Regions from separate parts of the Streptomyces sp. NPDC002886 genome, predicted to be linked through region 1. Evidence: riboswitches for the same ligand, from Rfam matches in the RefSeq annotation. Region 1 holds a riboswitch; the other holds the start of a gene.
What was found. A riboswitch is a leader RNA that binds a small molecule or an ion and turns the genes downstream of it on or off. The one in region 1 is predicted to bind S-adenosylmethionine.
Positions count from the first base shown of each region.

Region 2: it holds a riboswitch for S-adenosylmethionine, as region 1 does, so the genes downstream of both, thrC (threonine synthase) here and ACFYYB_RS08275 (aminotransferase class V-fold PLP-dependent enzyme) in region 1, are expected to answer to the same signal.

Region 1 covers NZ_JBIAPV010000002.1:461,892-465,272, reverse strand. The annotation lists gene trpD (anthranilate phosphoribosyltransferase) at 211-1,275, shown strand; SAM riboswitch class IV at 1,390-1,506, shown strand; gene ACFYYB_RS08275 (aminotransferase class V-fold PLP-dependent enzyme) at 1,752-3,149, shown strand; gene ACFYYB_RS08270 (Lrp/AsnC family transcriptional regulator) at 3,252-3,381, opposite strand, start outside.
Region 2 covers NZ_JBIAPV010000014.1:161,109-164,489, reverse strand. The annotation lists gene ACFYYB_RS38580 (glucosyl-3-phosphoglycerate synthase) at 41-1,063, opposite strand; SAM riboswitch class I at 1,272-1,430, shown strand; gene thrC (threonine synthase) at 1,448-2,773, shown strand; gene ACFYYB_RS38570 (MoaD/ThiS family protein) at 2,809-3,087, shown strand.

The sequences.
Region 1 (3,381 bases):
TCTCCCGCAACACGGCTTCACACGCTTCACGCATGACGCACAACGCACCACGCATGACTGCTTGAGGGACTGATTTCGGTCAGTCCTGGTGTCGCCACGGCGAGAGCCCCGTCCAGTGTCTGGACGGGGCTCTTTGCCGTCCCTGGGGCTGGATAGGCTGAAGCCCTTCCCATTCCACGTGGAATCCTTCACGAGCAGCAGGAGCGGACCATGAACCTGGTGACCCCGGCAGGCGGCGACAGCGTGGCGGCCCGCGGCTGGCCGGGCCTTCTGGACGCCCTGCTGACCGGCCGGGACCTCGGCGCCGACGACACGGCCTGGGCCATGGACCGGATCATGCGCGGGGAGGCCACCGACGCCCAGATCGCCGGCTTCGCCGTCGCCCTGCGGGCCAAGGGGGAGACCGTGGCCGAGATCAACGGCCTGGTTCGCGCCATGTACGAACACGCCAACCTGATCGAGGTGCCGGGCCGGACGGTGGACATCGTCGGCACCGGCGGCGACGGGGCCAAGACGGTGAACATCTCCACGATGTCGGCCGTCGTGGTGGCCGGTACGGGCGCCAAGGTGGTCAAGCACGGCAACCGGGCCGCGTCCTCCGCGAGCGGCTCCTCGGACGTCCTGGAGAAGCTGGGCGTCAACCTCGACCTCACCCCCGCGCGGGTCGTGGAGGTCGCCGAGGAAGCCGGGATCACCTTCTGCTTCGCGGTCAAGTTCCACCCCGCCCTGCGGCACGTGGCGGCGGCCCGCCGCGAGCTCGGCATCCGCACCACCTTCAACTTCCTCGGCCCGCTGACCAACCCGGCGCGGGTCCGCGCGCAGGCCACCGGTGTGGCCGACGCGCGGGTGGCCCCGATCGTCGCGGGCGTCCTGGCGGAGCGGGGCTCCTCGGCGCTGGTCTTCCGCGGCGACGACGGGCTCGACGAGCTCACCACCACGGCGACCTCCCGGGTCTGGTGGGTCCGCGACGGCGAGGTCCGGGAGCAGGGCTTCGACCCGCGCGACATCGGCATCCCGCTGGTGGACGTCTCGGCGCTGGGAGGCGCGGACGCCTCGTACAACGCGGACGTGGCCCGGCGCCTGCTGGCCGGCGAAACCGGCCCGGTGCGGGACGCGGTGCTCCTGAACTCGGCGGCGGCGCTGGTCGCGCTGGACCCGGGTACGGGCACCCTGGAGGAGCAGCTCGCCGCCGGTGTCGTACGGGCGGCGGAGTCGGTGGACTCGGGCGCGGCCCGGGACGCGCTGGCCCGCTGGGTGGCGGCGAGCAACGCCTAGCGGATACGGGTCCGGGCCGTTCCGACGGGATCCGGCCAAGATCCAGCACGACCCCGGTCCGCCATGTGGACCGGGGTCTTGCGTTCGGATGATCGTGTGGCAGGATGCTCCTCAGGTCACGAGTGACAGCGTTTAGGCCCCGGCTTGCTGTCCGGCAACCCTCCTTCCGTGGCGGGGTGCCCCGGGTGATGACCAGGTCGTAGGCAGTGAGGTCTACGGCAAGCGCGGATCCCTCGAACACCAGGGGTCCTGGTCTTCTGAGGAGCGTTTTCCGTGAGCAAGCGAATGCGATAGGGCGAATCCGCCCCTTCTTCACCCCTCGGAACAGGGTCACTTCCGCGTACCCGCAGCCCAGCTGCCGCCTACGCCGGCCGATCCGCGTTCCGGGGCACTCCCGTACCCCGAACGGCCGCAGAGCCGTGTCGGCGGACGGGCCCACCGAAGCCATTCACACCTGCCTGCCGGGAGATTCCGCCATGTCCGCAACCCTGAACGCCGCCACCGTCACCGCCGCCACCGTCACCTCTCCGGCCGAGGGCCCTGGCTGTGCCGAGCCGCTCGCGGTCCTCGGCCGTGACGTCACCGTCCCGCTCGTCACCGGCGGCGAGGTCACCTACGCCGCCCTCGACTACGCGGCCAGTGCCCCGGCGCTGCAGCGGGTCTGGGACGACGTGGCCGCGTACGCCCCGTACTACGGCAGCGTCCACCGCGGCGCCGGCTACCTCTCGCAGCTCTCCACCGACCTGTTCGAGCAGAGCCGGGTCACCGTCGCCGAGTTCCTCGACTGCCGGCCCTCCGACCAGGTGGTCTTCACCCGGTCCACCACCGACTCGCTCAACCTGCTCGCCGCCGTGCTCCCGGCCGGCTGCCAGGTCTTCGTCTTCGAGACCGAGCACCACGCCTCGCTGCTCCCGTGGACGAACGCGCAGGTCACCTACCTCAACGCCCCCCGCACCCCGGACGAGGCCGTCGCCACCCTGGAGCGCGCCCTGGCAGACCGCGACCCCTACGGCCCCGCGCTGGTCTGCGTCACCGGAGCCTCCAACGTCACCGGCGAGCTGTGGCCCGTCAAGGAGCTCGCCGCCGCCGCGCACGCCCACGGCGCCCGGATCGTCCTGGACGCCGCCCAGCTCGCCCCGCACCACCCCGTCTCGGTCCAGGACCTCGACGTGGACTGGGTCGCCTTCTCCGGCCACAAGCTCTACGCGCCCTTCGGCTCGGGCGTGCTCGCAGGCCGCGCGGACTGGCTGCAGGAGGCCGAGCCGTACCTCGCGGGCGGCGGCGCCTCCCGCAAGGTGGCCCGCCGCGAGGACGGCGGCGTGGACGTCGAGTGGCACACCACCGCCGCCCGCCACGAGGCCGGCTCCCCGAACGTCATCGGCGTCTACTCCATCGCCTCCGCCTGCAAGGCGCTGAACGAGGCCGGCTTCGAGAACCTCGTCGCCCGCGAGCAGCACCTCATCGCCACGGTCCGCGAAGGCCTCGCCGAGGTGCCGGCGGTCCGCGTCCTGTCCCTCTTCGGCGACGACGCCCCCCGCGTCGGCGTCATCTCCTTCGTCGTCGACGGCTGGAACAGCTCGCACTTCGCCGCCGCGCTGTCCGCCGAGTACGGCATCGGCGTCCGCGACGGCCTGTTCTGCGCCCACCCGCTGGTCCGCACCCTGCTCGGCAGCGAGCCGCAGGCCCAGGGCGAGTGCGGAGCCCCGGAGGCGGCCCCGGGGGAGCGCTCGCTCAACGCGATCCGCGTCAGCTTCGGCGCCGGCACCCCCGACGAGCACGTCGAGCGCTTCGTCCGCGCGGTCAAGGAGCTCGTCGCGGACGGCGCCAAGTGGCAGTACCGCACCGAAGAGGGCCGCTGCGTCCCGGCCGTCTGACGGGCCCCGGGGCCGGATGGATAGGCGCGCCCGGGCCCGGTGCCGGCCGAAGCCCGGGGCGGTGGCCCGGGCCCTGCCGATGGTCCCCGGCCGGCCGGGTAACTAGGCGTCCAGGCCGATCGCGAACGCCGCTTCCAGGTCGTGCTGGGAGTAGGTGCGGAACGCCACGTGCGTGTCCGTGGCCTCCACGCCCGGGATCTTGCTGATGCGGCCGGGGATGATGTCGGCCAGG
Region 2 (3,381 bases), on a different contig from region 1:
CATGAGGGGGAAATTGGCCCGATAGGGAATGAATCGGGCTTTACGCCACGCGACGGCGCGCGTACTCCTCGATGTCCCGCATCGGCGGCCGTTCCTCGGTGTCCACGGCGTAGGTGTGCGGTACGAACCCCTGCGGGCCCCGCTCGAACTGCGTCAGCTCGGGGCGTACCAGGTGTCCGCGCGAGAGCCGGACCTGCGCCGTGCGGTAGATCGCCGCGGCCATCCGGCCCAGGGCCTGGCCGTCCTGGTGTCGGTGCAGCCGTACGCCCACGTCCACCTGGGCCAGCGCGTCCAGCCCGGCCGTGTGCAGCGCGTCCACCAGCAGGCCCAGCTCGACCCCGTAGCCCACGGGGAACGGCAGCCGTTCGAGGAGCTCGCGGCGTACGGCGTACTCGCCGCCCAGCGGCTGGACGAAGCCGGCCAGCTGCGGCCAGTGCAGGTTGAGCAGGGGCCTGGCCACCAGCTCCGTGACCCGGCCGCCCTGGCCGTGGGCCTTGGCGGAGGCGAGGTCGCCGGGCTCCTGGCCGCCGGGCTCCTGGCCGCCGGGCTCTTGGCCTCCGAGCTCCGGGCCGAGCGGGCGGTCGTACATCGCCTTGACGAACCGCACGTCCGGCTCGGTCAGCAGCGGGCCGACGATCCCCGAGACGAAGGCCGACGAGAAATCGCGCAGGTCGGCGTCCACGAAACAGACGATGTCCCCGGTGGTGGCCAGCAGCGAGCGCCACAGCACCTCGCCCTTGCCGGGCAGCGCCGGGATCCGCGGCAGGACCTCGTCGCGATGCACGACCCGGGCCCCGGCCTTGGCCGCGACCTCCGCGGTGCGGTCGGTGGAGCCCGAGTCGATCACGACGAGCTCGTCCACCAGGGGGACCGGCAGCCCTTCGATCAGATCGCGCCGGATCACCTCGACGATCTCGCCGACCGTCGCCTCCTCGTTCAGCGCCGGCAGCACCACGCTCACCGTGGTCCCCGCTGCCCGCTTGGCCGAAAGCAGCTGGCCGAGCGGTCGGTCGGCGGCGGACCAGGAGCGGTCTGCCAACCAGCGCTCCACCTCTTCCAGCACCTTCAGCACTCCCTGTTCGTCACTGGGTTCATCACGGGGTTCATCATTGGTTTGGGCCGAAATGTGATCCATCTCGCGGTTCGGACGGCTGTCTCAACCCCCCGGACCTTCGGTTACAGTCTTGAACAACGCGATGGCCCACCGCATGCCGGGGGGCCCGCGTACAAACGCACCGGCGCGCCACAGAGCGCGTGTGCCGGTGCCATACCGCTCATCCAGAGGGGCAGAGGGACACGGCCCGTTGAAGCCCCGGCAACCCTCCAGTCGGTTCTCGCGATCGCGCATTCCAGCGCCGCCAGCGAGGTCCCCGGCTAGGGAAGGTGCCAAATCCGTCTCATGGCGAAGTGCGCCATGGGGAAGATGAGGAGAAAGGGCCTCGCCATCATGGCTGCACAGTCTGTCGCAACCTCTGCCGAAACCGTTGAAAGCACCCGCGTCGAAACCGGCACCGCCGGTACCTCCGTCGATCTCGGTCCCGCCACCGGCCTTTCCTGTCGTGAGTGCGGTACCCGCTTCGAGCTCGGCCCGATCTTCGCCTGCGCCGAGTGCTTCGGACCGCTCGAAGTCGCCTACGAGCTGCCCCTGGGCGACCCGGAAGCCCTGCGCGCCGCCATCGAGGCCGGCCCGAACAACATCTGGCGCTACGCGCCGCTGCTGCCCGTCCCGGCGGACGTGGCCTCCAAGCCGAGCCTGAACCCCGGCTTCACCAAGCTCGTGGACGCGGCCAACCTGGCCAAGGAGCTCGGCTTCACCGGCAAGCTGTACGTCAAGGACGACTCCGGCAACCCGACGCACTCCTTCAAGGACCGCGTCGTGGCCATCGCCGTCGAGGCCGCCCGCGCCTTCGGCTTCACCACCCTCTCCTGCTCCTCCACCGGCAACCTGGCCGGCGCCGTCGGCGCCGCGGCCGCCCGTGCCGGCTTCCGCTCCTGCGTGTTCATCCCGCACGACCTGGAGCAGGGCAAGGTCGTCATGGCCGGTGTCTACGGTGGCGACCTGGTCGGCATCGAGGGCAACTACGACGACGTCAACCGCTTCTGCTCCGAGCTCATCGGCGACCCGCTGGGCGAGGGCTGGGGCTTCGTCAACGTCAATCTGCGCCCGTACTACGGCGAGGGTTCCAAGACCCTGGCGTACGAGATCTGCGAGCAGCTCGGCTGGCAGCTGCCCGACCAGATCGTCATCCCGATCGCGTCCGGCTCGCAGCTGACGAAGATCGACAAGGGTCTGCAGGAGCTGATCAAGCTCGGCCTCGTCGAGGACAAGCCGTACAAGATCTTCGGTGCCCAGGCCGAGGGCTGCTCCCCCGTCTCGACCGCCTTCAAGGCCGGTCACGAGGTGGTCCGCCCGCAGAAGCCGAACACCATCGCCAAGTCGCTTGCCATCGGCAACCCGGCGGACGGCCCGTACGTCCTGGACATCGCGCGCCGCACCGGCGGGTTCGTCGAGGACGTCAACGACGAGCAGGTCGTCGAGGCCATCAAGATCCTCGCGCAGACCGAGGGCATCTTCGCCGAGACCGCGGGCGGCGTGACCGTCGGCGTGACGAAGAAGCTCGTCGAGAACGGGCAGCTCGACCCCGCGCTGACCACCGTGATCCTGAACACCGGTGACGGCCTCAAGACCCTGGAGGCGGTGGCCGCCGACAGTGGTCAGACCGCCACGATCCGCCCGAGCCTGGACGCGTTCCGCGCCGCCAACCTCGCCTGATTCCTCCCCCTGCACACCGGAAAGGCAGTAGCGCCATGAGCGTCAACGTCCGCATCCCCACCATCCTGCGCACCTACACCGGCGGCCAGGCCGAGGTCTCCGCCGAGGGCACGACCCTCGAAGAGGTCATCCAGTCCCTGGAGACGAGCCACCCCGGCATCGCCGCGCGCGTCCTGGACGACCAGGGCAAGCTGCGCCGCTTCGTCAACGTCTACGTCAACGACGACGACGTGCGCTTCGAGGGCGGGCTGCAGACGTCCACCCCGGACGGCGCCGGCATCTCGATCATCCCCGCCGTCGCGGGTGGCTGCTGAGCCTTCGGCCGCGCTTCGGCTGAGCCCGTGCGGCACCTCGTAAGGCCTCGCGGAAACTGAATTGCCCCCTCCGTTAAGAAACGGAGGGGGCAATTCTGCTTGGTTGGGCGCGGTAGAGTTGGGGAAGTCCCCTCCGCTGTTCTTGCCCGCCGCATATGAACGGGGCGCGTGAGGGTTGACATTGAGTCAACATGCAAGTGCGCTATGGGTCGTTGGCGTGGTTTGTCCGGCCCGAGTTGCCCTGGAATATTCCGGGTTTTCACCCTATTTCAATCTTTCGCTGTGTCCAGAATT